3 regions of the Pseudomonas savastanoi genome follow, and region 1 is predicted to be linked to each of the others. Evidence: predicted binding sites of a transcription regulator. Region 1 holds the regulator's gene; each other region holds the start of a gene.
The links. Region 1 encodes FliA, which starts transcription of late flagellar genes. Its sites were predicted from a motif close to CTAAAGTTTNNNNNNNNNNNGCCGNTAA; they were not measured.

Region 1 (4,454 bases):
AGAAAATCCTGAAGGATTTCTTCATCGGCGCCGAAGCTCATGGGGTGCTCCCTAAAATTAACCGTCAACAGATCTTAGAAGCCGAGGCTCGATAGCAGATCGTCTACATCATCCTGTCCGGATACGACGTCTTCACGTTTATCGGCATGAATCTGCGGACCTTCACCCTTGGCGAGATGTTTTTTAGGATCTTTTTCAGCAAGGATGGATTCTTCGTCATGTTCGATGCCTGCGAAGCGATCGACATGGCTGGCCATGAGCACCAGTTTGAGCAGATTGCTCTCGACTTCCGTAACCAGTTGCGTCACGCGCTTGATAACCTGCCCCGTAAGGTCCTGGTAATCCTGGGCAAGCAGAATATCGTTGAGATGCCCGGAAACCCTATCGGCCTCCTGCTCGGTACGCGTCAGAAAACCATCTACCCGCTTGGCCAGCTCACGAAATTCTTCAGCACCGATTTCGCGGCGCATGAAACGACCCCAGTCGTCACTCAATGCCTTGGCATCGGAGCTCAGACCGCTCATGAGCGGTGTGCTTTCCTCGACCAGGTCCATAGTACGGTTGGCCGCATTCTCGGTCAGCCTCACCACATACGACAGGCGTTCGGTTGCGTCGGTGATCTGCGACACTTCCTCGGCTTGAGGCATGTGCGGATCAATATGAAAGTTGACGATTGCACTGTGCAGCTCACGAGTCAGCTTGCCCACTTCCTGATAAAGGCCGCGGTCGCGTGTCTGGTTGAGTTCATGGATCAGCTGCACAGCGTCACCGAAGCGGCCCTTTTCAAGGCTGGTGACGAGTTCCTGCGCGTGTCTCTTTAAGGTCGACTCAAAGTCGGCCATCGAATCATTGTTATCCATAGCGCCCTCGCGGCATGCATCAGCTATTGACGCGTTCAAAGATCTTTTCGATCTTCTCTTTAAGCGCTTGAGCCGTGAATGGCTTGACTACATAACCGTTCACCCCGGCCTGGGCAGCTTCAATGATCTGCTCACGCTTCGCTTCGGCAGTAACCATCAGTACAGGAAGGCTCTTGAGACGCTCGTCCGCACGGACCTGACGCAACAAGTCGATACCGGTCATGCCAGGCATGTTCCAGTCCGTCACCAGAAAGTCAAAGGCACCGCTCTGCAGCATCGGCAATGCGGTCAGACCGTCATCCGCTTCAGATGTGTTGGTAAACCCCAGATCACGCAAAAGGTTCTTGATGATCCGCCGCATCGTTGAGAAGTCATCAACGATGAGGATTTTCATGTTCTTGTCCAATTCGACCTCCAAGCAGTCTTTAACGCGTTCAGCACCTGAACACGCTGTTCACTCAATACTGGCACAGCACACCCCCAGCTATACGAAACGACGACGGGCTTGGCACAACGACAGTCAAGACTGCGACTAAAGCCCATCGAGACATTGCCCGACAGGCCCTTGCCTCGTCCATCCTGCTACCACGTAACGCTTTGCACAGCCGGCATGCAGACAGCGCACGACAAACGTCGCGCACTGCCGTCAACGCGCTCGCCACTCCCCCAAACGCCCCCGCAAACGAGCTGCGCACTGGCTGTGTAACTGACTGACCCGCGATTCGCTGACCCCAAGAACCTCTCCGATTTCCTTGAGGTTCAGCTCTTCGTCGTAGTACAGCGCCAACACCAGACGCTCACGCTCTGGCAAATTGGCAATTGCATCGGCCAACGCTGCCTGGAAGCGCTCGTCTTCCAGGTCGCGCGACGGCTCAAGCGAACCGCTTGCGCCATCCTCATGCAGCCCTTCGTGATCGCCGTCCTGAAGCAGGTCGTCGAAACTGAAGAGGCGGCTGCCCAAGGTGTCATTCAAAATCCCGTAATAATCATCAAGACTCAACTGGAGTTCGGCCGCAACCTCGTGATCTTTAGCGTCACGGCCGGTTTTAGCTTCAATTGCACGAATTGCGTCACTGACCATGCGGGTATTGCGGTGCACCGAGCGTGGTGCCCAGTCGCCCTTGCGCACTTCATCCAGCATCGCACCACGAATGCGAATGCCGGCGTAGGTCTCGAAACTCGCACCTTTGGTTGAATCATATTTGGTGGAGACTTCAAGCAGACCGATCATGCCGGCCTGGATCAGATCCTCGACCTGCACGCTGGCCGGCAAGCGCGCCAGCAGATGATAAGCGATACGCTTGACCAATGGCGCATAACGCTCGATCAACTCGTATTGCGAATTACGGGAAGCCTTGCTGTACATCTGGTAGCCGCTCGCAGTCATTGCACAGGCCCTGCACTGGTCTGGTGAACGAGTCGCTCAACGAAGAACTCGAGATGACCCCGCGGATTGGCTGGCAACGGCCAGGTATCAACCTTCTGGGCAATGGCCTTGAACGCCAGCGCACATTTGGATCGCGGGAATGCTTCGTAAACGGCGCGCTGTTTCTGTACGGCCTTGCGCACGCACTCGTCGTACGGCACGGCACCTACATACTGCAGCGCAACATCAAGAAAACGGTCAGTCACTTTGGTGAGTTTGGCGAACAGATTGCGCCCTTCCTGCGGGCTCTGCGCCATGTTGGCCAGCACCCGGAAGCGGTTCATGCCGTAGTCGCGGTTGAGCAGTTTGATCAGGGCGTAAGCATCGGTAATCGACGTGGGCTCGTCGCATACCACCAGCAACACTTCCTGAGCGGCGCGCACGAAGCTGACCACCGATTCGCCGATACCGGCAGCCGTGTCGATCACCAGCACATCAAGGTTGTCGCCAATCTCGCTGAACGCCTGGATCAGACCCGCATGCTGGGCCGGGGACAGATGCACCATGCTCTGGGTGCCAGAGGCGGCAGGCACGATACGTACCCCGCCCGGCCCCTGCAACAGAACGTCGCGCAACTCGCAACGGCCCTCTATCACATCGGCAAGCGTACGTTTAGGCGTCAGCCCAAGCAGAACGTCGACATTGGCCAGACCCAGATCGGCGTCCAGCAGCATGACGCGACGGCCAAGCTCGGCAAGGGCCAGTGAAAGATTCACTGACACGTTAGTCTTACCGACGCCACCTTTGCCACCGGTCACCGCGATAACCTGTACGGGATGCATGCTGCCCATGTTATTTCTTTACCTTGTCTTGCGTAGACCGAAACCACATCGAGGGCTGCACGTTCGCAAATGAACACCGCATGGCAGACCGTTGACGCAGGGACATTCCAATAATATCCATCACTTAACCCACTCTCTTGCCAGGGGTGTGATAGAGGTCAGCAAACATATCAGCCATTGCTTCCTCGCTCGGCTCATCCTGCATCTGCACACTCACCGCACGGCTCACCAGTTGATGACGACGCGGGGTGTGCAGGTCGTCAGGAATACGGGGTCCGTCCGTGAGGTAGGCCACAGGTAATTCATGACTGATCGCCAGGCTCAGGACTTCGCCGAGGCTGGCTGTTTCATCAAGCTTGGTCAGAATGCATCCGGCCAGGCCACAACGTTTGTAACTGTGATAGGCAGCGGTCAGCACCTGCTTCTGGCTGGTGGTCGCCAGTACCAGGTAGTTACGCGACTTGATGCCACGCCCTGCCAGGCTTTCCAGCTGCATGCGCAGCGCAGGATCGCTGGCTTGCAGCCCGGCGGTGTCGATCAGCACCACGCGCTTGCGCAGCAGCGGCTCCAGCGCCTGAACCAGCGACTGGCCAGGATCGACATGGGTGACCGGCACGTTGAGGATGCGCCCAAGGGTCTTGAGCTGCTCCTGTGCGCCGATGCGGAAACTGTCCATGCTCACCAGAGCGATATTCTGCGGACCGTACTTCAACACGTAACGTGCCGCCAGTTTGGCCAGCGTGGTGGTCTTGCCCATACCGGCAGGCCCGACCATGGCGATGACACCACCCTCTTCGAGCGGCTCGATGTCCGGCACGGCAATCATGCGCGCCAAATGGGCCAGCAGCATGCGCCAGGCCTGACGAGGCTCGTCAATCTCCGGGATCATCGACAGCAGATCGCGCGACAGCGGGCCGGACAAACCGACACGTTGCAGACGGCGCCACAGATTGGCCTGCTGCGGACGGCTGCCCTGCAACTGGTTCCAGGCCAGGGAGCCAAGCTGGACTTCCAGCAGCTCGCGCAGGCCGTTCAATTCGGAGCGCATCGAATCATAGGCGCGCTGACCAACAGCAGGCTCTGCGGGCGCAGGCGGCGTGTAAGCGAATGGGCGTGGCGGCTCTTCGAGCGTCGGCTCGATGTGCGTATCGACAGCGCTGACCGGTTTGCCGGAAAACAGCTGAAGATTGATCGACGCGTCGCTGTCGCTGCGGTTGTTCAATTCGGCCTGAGCGGAGACGATGCGCGACTGGGTCTTGCGCAGCTCGTCTTCGAGCTCCATGTTCGGCACACGCGGTGCCAGGGCGGACAGCTTGTAATCCAGAGCGGCAGTCAGCTCTACGCCACCGGCAATGCGCCGGTTACCGATGATGGCCGCCTCGGCGC
Region 2 (4,454 bases), 620 kb from region 1:
TCGAACAACGAATCGTCCGACTTGCGACCGGTAACAATCACATTGCCTTTATAAAGCTTCAGACGTACAACACCGTTCACATGGGCCTGAGACGCGTCGATCATCTGCTGCAGCATCAGACGCTCCGGGCTCCACCAGTAACCTGTGTAGATCAGGCTGGCGTATTTGGCCATCAGTTCGTCCTTGAGGTGGGCGACTTCACGGTCCAGAGTGATCGATTCGATGGCGCGGTGAGCACGCAGCATGATGGTGCCGCCCGGCGTCTCGTAGCAGCCACGGGACTTCATGCCCACGTAACGGTTTTCAACGATGTCCAGACGTCCGATGCCGTTTTCGCCACCGATGCGGTTCAGGGTCGCCAACACAGTGGCAGGCGTCATCTCAACGCCGTCCAGCGCAACGATGTCGCCATTGCGGTAGGTCAGCTCCAGATAAGTTGCAACGTTCGGCGCGTCCTCAGGAGACTTGGTCCAGCGCCACATGTCTTCTTCGTGCTCGGTCCAGGTGTCTTCCAGCACACCGCCCTCATAGGAGATGTGCAGCAGGTTGGCATCCATCGAGTACGGGGATTTCTTCTTGCCGTGGCGCTCGATCGGAATGTTGTGCTTCTCGGCGTAGTCCATCAGCTTTTCACGAGAGAGCAGGTCCCATTCACGCCACGGAGCAATCACTTTGACACCTGGCTTGAGCGCATAGGCGCCCAGCTCGAAACGCACCTGATCGTTGCCTTTACCGGTGGCACCATGGGAAATGGCATCAGCGCCGGTTTCGTTGGCGATCTCGATCAGGCGCTTGGCGATCAGCGGGCGAGCGATGGAAGTGCCCAGCAGGTACTCGCCTTCATAGACGGTGTTGGCACGGAACATCGGGAACACGAAATCACGCACGAACTCTTCGCGCAGGTCATCGATGTAGATTTCTTTCACGCCCATGGCCTGAGCCTTGGCGCGTGCCGGCTCGACTTCTTCACCCTGACCCAGGTCAGCGGTAAAGGTCACCACTTCGCAGTTGTACGTATCTTGCAGCCACTTGAGGATTACCGAAGTATCCAGGCCACCGGAATACGCGAGAACTACCTTGTTTACGTCCGCCATGCCATCACTCCACCGGGTTGTACGGAAAACCGCTGATTCTACCGTTCAAACCAGCAAATTTACAGGGGCGCGACAGCTTGTGACGACAAGGCGACGTTTGGCAGGAGCCTTATGCAGCCATCAGGACGTGTGCGCTGCACTGACCGCAGAGGCTACCGGCACCGGACGCTCATCGGGCGCAACACGCTCCAGATGCACGTTCACGCGGCGGTTGCGCGCACGATTGGCCTCATTGGTGTTGGGCACCAGCGGGTAGCGTTCGCCATGAAAGCGCAGGGTGATTTGCTGCTCGGGGATGCCCTGAGCCTTGAAGTAGTCCATGACCGCCAGCGCACGGCGGCGGGAAAGGTCGCGGTTGGTGAGCCGATTGCCACTGTTGTCCGAATGGCCGTCAAGCTCGATACGGTTAACCGTCGGGTCGGCCTTCAAATAAGCCACCATGTTGTCCAGACGCGCCTTGGCATGGGCATCCAGTTCAATACCGCCACCGGGAAATCCTACTTCAGCCTGTTTGACCTGATCGAAGTTCATCGGCAGAAGTTTGGCTGTGCACGCCTGGTAATCACTGAACGCCTTGCTGAACTTGACCGGCAGCAGGCGCACTTCCATCTGGCCACCGTCACGGGTGTAGTGACGGATAAGCGGGCTGCGACCGTCCATCAGACCACTGATCAGACGCCCGGCCTGTGCCTGGGAAGTATTGAAGGGTATGTCGCCATTGCTGACGCGCACCGACCCCAGATTGATATCACCACGCCCCGGCTGCCACGGTGCGGCGGCGGCCAGCAGCGTTGCGGAACCGTTGCCCAGCATGTTGTAGGAAGCCTTGAGGCGAAACGTCGCCTGCTCACCGGCACGGCGCACGAACTCACCGGCACCGAAGTCGGTGATCGGCTGAGTCAGGCGGCATTCGAACTGATCGCCTTCGACCTTCCACTCGATGCTCTCCAGACGAGTCTGGAAACTGATAGCCATCGCCGGGAGGCTGGCAAACATGCTGAGCAGGGCTAAATATCGCTGGCGCACGGGAGGCTCCACTGGAAATAAACGCGAAACAAAAAATGACTGACTGACAAGGGGGCTATCGGTAACTTCGTGCAAAACTTGATAGCGGATGCCTGAGAGAGTCTTTTCCGGTAGCATTCCCAGCGAGTTTGACCCGCCTGGAATCCCCAATGTCTGACCGCCTGACCCTCCTGCGTCCCGACGACTGGCACATTCACCTCCGTGACGGAGCTGTCTTGTCTCATACCGTTGCTGACGTAGCGCGAACTTTTGGCCGCGCAATCATCATGCCCAACCTCGTGCCTCCGGTGCGCAACGCGCAGCAAGCCGATGCCTATCGTCAGCGCATTCTGGCTGCACGCCCGGCCGGCAGCCGCTTCGAGCCGTTGATGGTGCTGTACCTCACCGACCAGACCACGCCCGACGACATCCGTACCGCCAAGGCCAGTGGCTTCGTGCACGCCGCCAAGCTGTATCCGGCCGGCGCGACCACCAACTCCGATTCCGGTGTCACCAGCATCGACAAGATCTTCCCTGCCCTCGAAGCCATGGCCGAAGTCGGCATGCTCCTGCTGGTACACGGGGAAGTGACGCGCGGCGAGATCGACGTGTTCGACCGCGAAAAGGTCTTCATCGATGAGCACCTGCGTCGTGTAGTCGAACGCTTCCCGACCCTGAAAGTGGTGTTTGAACACATCACCACCGGTGAAGCGGTGCAGTTCGTCAATGAAGCATCAGCCAATGTCGCGGCGACCATCACCGCACATCACCTGCTGTACAACCGCAATCACATGCTGGTTGGCGGCATTCGCCCGCACTTCTATTGCCTGCCGATTCTCAAGCGCAATACGCACCAGACGTCCCTGCTCGACGCCGCCACCAGTGGCAGCGGCAAGTTCTTCCTGGGCACCGACTCGGCACCGCACGCCCAACACGCCAAGGAAAACGCTTGCGGTTGCGCCGGTTGCTACACCGCCTACGCGGCCATCGAATTGTATGCAGAAGCTTTCGAGCAGCGTAATGCTCTGGACAAGCTGGAGGGCTTTGCCAGTCTTCACGGTCCGGAGTTCTACGGCCTGCCCGCCAATCAGGACACCATCACGCTGGTGCGTGACGAGTGGACCGCCCCTGCCAGCCTGCCGTTTGGCGAGTTGAACGTTATCCCGCTGCGCGCTGGTGAAAAACTGCGCTGGCGTCTGGAGGAACACGCGTGAGTGAAGATCATTTTGACGACGAACACGAAGGCCACGGCGGTGGCGGCGGTTCTCGTCACCCGATGGCAGCACGCTTTCGCGGCTACCTGCCCGTGGTCGTCGACGTAGAAACCGGCGGTTTCAACTCAGCCACCGACGCACTGCTGGAAATTGCTGCCGTGACCATCGGCATGGATGAAAAAGGCTTCGTGTTCCCGGAACACACCTATTTCTTCCGCGTCGAGCCGTTCGAAGGCGCCAATATCGAAGCCGCTGCTCTGGAGTTTACCGGGATCAAGCTGGATCACCCGTTGCGCATGGCGGTCAGCGAAGAAACCGCAATGAACGACATCTTCCGCGGCGTGCGCAAGGCACTCAAGGCCAATGGCTGCAAACGCGCCGTACTTGTCGGCCACAACGCCAGCTTCGACCTCGGCTTCGTCAATGCCGCTGTCGCGCGAATGGACATGAAGCGCAACCCGTTTCACCCGTTCTCAAGCTTCGACACCGCTACCCTCGCAGGCCTGGCTTACGGTCAGACCGTGCTGGCCAAGGCCTGCCAGGCTGCCGGAATCGACTTCGACGGCCGCGAAGCCCACTCGGCTCGCTACGACACCGAGAAGACTGCAGAGCTGTTCTGCGGCATCGTCAACCGCTGGAAGGAAATGGGCGGCTGGGAAGACTTCGACGACTAACGTCGGCACGGCAGTGAACGGACCGGCTTCTCGCCGGTTTTTTCATGCCTGTCTGGAACGGGATATATGGATACGCTGACTCTGAAAACAACCACTCATCGTTCTACCTGAATCGAACCCAAAACAGTTTTGACAAGCATTCTCATTAACATTAAGCTCCTCGGCACCAAGCAATAAACCAGCGACGGTCAATAGCTTATGTATGTTTGTCTTTGCCAAGGTGTCACAGACGGTCAAATCCGGGATGCAATTCTGGAAGGCTGCTGCAGTTATCGTGAAGTCCGTGAAACGCTGGGTGTTGCGAGTAAATGCGGAAAATGCGCCTGCCTTGCGAAGGAAGTGGTGCGTGACACGCTGACAGAACTGCAAACCACTCAGGCATCGCTGGCCTATCCAGCAGAATTTTCAGCCGCCTGAATACCCCTCTTTTAAAGAACCGGGCACCCTGCCCGGTTTTTTTATGCCTG
Region 3 (4,454 bases), 2.5 Mb from region 1:
GAAGTACTGCACACGCTCGTCGAAGGTTTTCTGGTCCTGCGCCGCTGTTGGCACGCCATGAAACAGCGCATTGTCCTTCAACGCTGCCCGTTTGCGATCGTACAGGGCCTCCGGCAAGAGACCTTGCAGCGGGATTTCTCTCAGGTCCAGCCGGGCGTTTCGGTCAGCTTCACGTTCCAGCCACTGGCGCTCGAAGAACCCCCCTTTCTTGACTTTGGGGTGCAGACGCTCGGACAGCTTTTCAAACAAGGCACTTCGATGGCGCGCCGGCATGAAGCGCATGAAAAAATTCAGATACCCATCGATGAACATCCGGTCGCGCAGCGAGTTTATAAACGCCTCGACCGAGTCGTATTCCTTCAATGGCGCAACCGGATCGTCCGGAATGTAGACGACAATTTTTTCTGCCTGAGTTGCCATGTCGCGGTCTTTGCCAATAACGAACGGGCCGTCAAGTTCGACATCCCCAAGGCACAGCACGCTGCAGGTGACCGGCCTGTTATCAAGCCGGACGTTTTGCTTGCCTTCGAGAATATCCAGTAACGCGCCCTGCAATGGCAGGCTGACCAGTTTCTGCAGGGAGGCAATCTGCAGTTGAAGCCGGATGGACGATGACTGAAGTTTCAGGAAGTCCTTGCGCAGCCTGGATGCCGCAGCGTCCGCTGTTTCTTCGGGTGTTGAAGGTGCATTGAAGACGGACTCCAGGTGGGTCTGGTATTTACCGCCCAGGTCCAGCTCGCGGCACATTGCTGCGAACCCGGTTGCAGATATCGGCAAGGACTGGCCGGCGATCTGTTGACCGATGATTTCAAAGGCGGAAAACACCTGAGCCTCTATGCCCGAGTCCGAATCCATCGCGCCAGGCGCGGTTTCCCACGTTTCGAAATTCTGCAGTGCAGCCTTTAGCAGGCTCTGACAGGCGGCCCTCAAGGCAATGTTGGCTTGAGTGATGGGGTCTCGGGATGCCGCCAGGAACGACTGGTCGACCCTGGCCCGGCTGGCGTGAAACAGCAAGGTTCGGGCGACGTCCACGTCCAGCCCGAAGCGGTCCTTGATCGCCGCCGTCAGAAGAGGGAGCGCAAAGTCTTCCAGTGTCGAGAGGCGATCAAGCGTCGGACGAACCTTTTGTTCATTCTGGCGATGTTCGGCATAGAGCTGCTGAAGTTTATCGACTTGCTCCGGACTGGATGCGCGCGCGCTCGTCAGCCATTGCAAGGGGCGTCCGGAGGTTTTGCGCAGAGCCGCATGGGTTGCCGATTCTGCGTCAAGCAGCCATCGGGGTGTTTTATCTTTTATAAGTTGCACATGCGGGGCGGTAGATGCCTTGCCCGGCGAAGTTTGATCCAGCATTGAAGTGCCTTGTCGTGAGTGAGCAGGCGACAAAGCTTACGTTTGAGGTCGGGACAGCAAGTGCTAACTATTTATAGCCTGCACAGGTTCCTGAGACCTTGTGCTCAAGTAGTGGTGACAAGTGCCGACAAGAAGGCAGGAAAGCGGGTTAATGAGCAGGTGCCATGATTTGGTTTTCATTCCCCGTGTACCCGTTGACGGCTGGGCTATACTCACGCCGCTTGGACCGCTCGTCGGTCCGCTTCTTGAACACGGCCCGATGCCGTCGTTGAACTCTTGAGGGCTGACTGTGAAGAACTGGACCTTGCGCCAACGGATTCTGGCGAGTTTCGCCGTCATCATCGCAATCATGCTGTTGATGGTCGTTGTATCTTATTCACGACTGTTGTCCATCGAGTCCAGCGAGGAAGATGTCCGTCTTGATGCGTTACCCGGTGTCTACTACAGCACGCTGGTGCGCAGCGCATGGGGCGAAAGTTACATCCGCACCCTGGAGCTGATTGCCGAAGGGCAGGGGCGTGCGCTGACCAAGCAGGAAAGGGACCAGTTTCAGGGGTTTGACGAAAACCTGCAGGCGCAGATGGACGGCTACAAGAAGTCCATCTTCGATGACGCGGACAGAGACAGTTTTGCGCTTTTCGAAAAACGCCGCGAAGCCTATTCGCGCATGCTTGCCGATGTTCACGCCAAGTATGACCGCGGCGATTACGCCGGTGCGCGCGCCGAGTTCTATGGCGAGGTCAACCCGGTCTGGCTCACGGGCCGCAAGCAGCTCAACGACCTGATTGTCGCCAACAAGCAGCTGGCTGATCAGGCCACTGCCAATATCGTCAATGCCGTGCTGGCTGCCAAGGTCAGCATGATCCTGTCGTTGCTGGTGGCAGTGCTGGCTGCAGCGGCCTGTGGGCTGCTGCTGATGCGTTCGATCATGGCTCCGATGCAACTGATCGTGCGGATTCTGGACATTATGCGTACAGGAGATCTGAGCACCCGCCTGAACCTGTCCCGCAAGGACGAGTTCAATGCGGTCGAAACCGGCTTCAACGACATGATGACCGAGCTGACCGCGCTGGTTGCGCAGGCCCAGCGTTCTTCGGTGCAGGTAACGACCTCTGTCACTGAAATCGCTGCGACTTCCCGCCAGCAGCAGGCCACCGCTACCGAGACCGCGGCAACCACCACCGAGATCGGCGCGACCTCGCGGGAAATTGCTGCCACCTCGCGCGACCTGGTGCGAACCATGACCGAAGTCACCTCGGCAGCAGATCAGGCGTCGATTCTCGCCGGTTCCGGCCAGCAGGGGCTGGCACGCATGGAAGACACCATGCATCAGGTGATGGGCGCTGCCAACCTGGTCAACGCCAAGCTGGCCATCCTCAACGAGAAAGCCGGTAACATCAATCAGGTCGTCGTTACCATCGTCAAGGTGGCCGACCAGACCAACCTGCTGTCGCTTAACGCAGCCATCGAGGCCGAGAAGGCGGGTGAGTACGGCCGTGGTTTCGCGGTGGTCGCCACCGAAGTGCGCCGCCTCGCCGACCAGACTGCTGTCGCCACCTATGACATTGAGCAAATGGTGCGGGAAATCCAGTCGGCGGTTTCCGCAGGCGTTATGGGCATGGACAAGTTTTCCGAAGAAGTGCGCCGTGGCATGTTCGAGGTCACTCAGGTCGGCGAGCAGTTGTCGCAGATCATTCAGCAAGTACAGGCGTTGGCGCCCCGTGTGTTGATGGTCAATGAAGGTATGCAGGCTCAGGCTACCGGTGCCGAACAGATCAATCAGGCACTGGTGCAACTGGCGGATGCCAGCAGCCAGACCGTCGAGTCTCTGCGTCAAGCCAGTTTCGCCATCGACGAGCTGAGTCAGGTCGCGGTCGGGCTGCGCGGTGGCGTTTCGCGATTCAAGGTCTGAACACTCCAATGACGGATCAATCGCCGAGGCGCAACGGCACGCCACTGACCACCAGCAAACTCTTTCTGCTGTTTTGCATCGGCGAAGACCGCTATGCGCTGGACGCGACAGAGATTGCTGAAATCCTGCCTCGGGTGAAACTCAAGGCAATTGCCCAGGCTCCGCACTGGGTGGCGGGGATCTTTGCCCATCGCGGCGAGATCGTGCCGGTGATTGACATCAGTGCGCTGAACTCGGGTCAGTCAGCGCGCTTGCGCACCAGCACACGCATGGTTCTGGTGCATTATCGGCACGACGACGCGCACCCGGCGCAGTTGCTCGGGCTGATTCTGGAGCAGGCCACCGAAACGCTGCGTTGCCCGGTGTCACAGTTCAAGGCGTATGGGCTGGACAATCGCCTGTCACCTTACCTGGGGCCGGTTCGCGAGGATGAGCAGGGGCTGCTGCAATGGATTCACGTTCAGGAGCTGTTGAGCGAGCCGGTTCGAGATTTGTTGTACCCGGTGCCGCCAATCGACCTCGAATTGCTTGAGGACGCGCCATGAAGGTCGACGATTCACGCTTCTTCAGCTTCCTCAAGGAGCGCATCGGGCTGGATGTGACCTCGGTCGGCGAGGCGATCATCGAGCGTGCCTTGCGTCAGCGTGCGACGGCCGCCCATTGCCCCGACAGTGATGCGTACTGGCACCTTCTGGTGTCGTCTCCTCAAGAACAGCAGGCGCTGATCGAGGCGGTGATCGTTCCTGAAACCTGGTTTTTTCGCTACCCGGAATCTTTCGTCACACTGGGCATGCTGGCCCGTGAACGTATAGCCAGCCTTGCCGGTGTGCGCCCGTTGCGCATTCTCAGCCTGCCATGCTCGACCGGCGAGGAACCCTATTCGATTGCCATGGCGTTATTCGATGCGGGGGTCGATGCCAGGCAGTTCAAGGTCGATGCCATTGATATCAGCCCTGTTTCGATTGCCAAGGCCGAGCACGGCATCTATGGCAAGAACTCGTTCCGGGGCAGCGACACCGGTTTTCGCGAGCGGTATTTCAACCCGGTCGCTGACGGGTTTGAAATCGCCGACAGTGTGCGCGCTTGTGTGAGTTTTCAGGCTGGCAACCTGCTCGATCCGAAACTGGCTTCGCAGGTCGCGTATGACATCGTTTTCTGCCGCAACCTGGTGATCTATTTTGATCGGCAGACC

Region 2: KP808_RS19400 (flagellar protein MotY) is a predicted target of FliA. The motif match lies at 2,176-2,203, and genes of this name have one in related genera.
Region 3: KP808_RS06530 (methyl-accepting chemotaxis protein) is a predicted target of FliA. The motif match lies at 1,454-1,481, and genes of this name have one in related genera.

The regions. Positions count from the first base shown of each region.
Region 1 is NZ_CP076652.1:3,965,372-3,969,825, forward strand. It holds gene KP808_RS16685 (chemotaxis protein CheA) at 1-41, opposite strand, end outside; gene KP808_RS16690 (protein phosphatase CheZ) at 75-860, opposite strand; gene KP808_RS16695 (chemotaxis response regulator CheY) at 880-1,254, opposite strand; gene fliA (RNA polymerase sigma factor FliA) at 1,507-2,247, opposite strand; gene fleN (flagellar synthesis regulator FleN) at 2,244-3,077, opposite strand; gene flhF (flagellar biosynthesis protein FlhF) at 3,193-4,454, opposite strand, start outside.
Region 2 is NZ_CP076652.1:4,589,263-4,593,716, forward strand. It holds gene KP808_RS19395 (argininosuccinate synthase) at 1-1,094, opposite strand, end outside; gene KP808_RS19400 (flagellar protein MotY) at 1,215-2,120, opposite strand; gene pyrC (dihydroorotase) at 2,270-3,313, shown strand; gene rnt (ribonuclease T) at 3,310-3,987, shown strand; gene KP808_RS19415 (bacterioferritin-associated ferredoxin) at 4,186-4,404, shown strand.
Region 3 is NZ_CP076652.1:1,470,158-1,474,611, forward strand. It holds gene KP808_RS06525 (NEL domain-containing protein) at 1-1,350, opposite strand, end outside; gene KP808_RS06530 (methyl-accepting chemotaxis protein) at 1,640-3,262, shown strand; gene KP808_RS06535 (chemotaxis protein CheW) at 3,271-3,807, shown strand; gene KP808_RS06540 (CheR family methyltransferase) at 3,804-4,454, shown strand, end outside.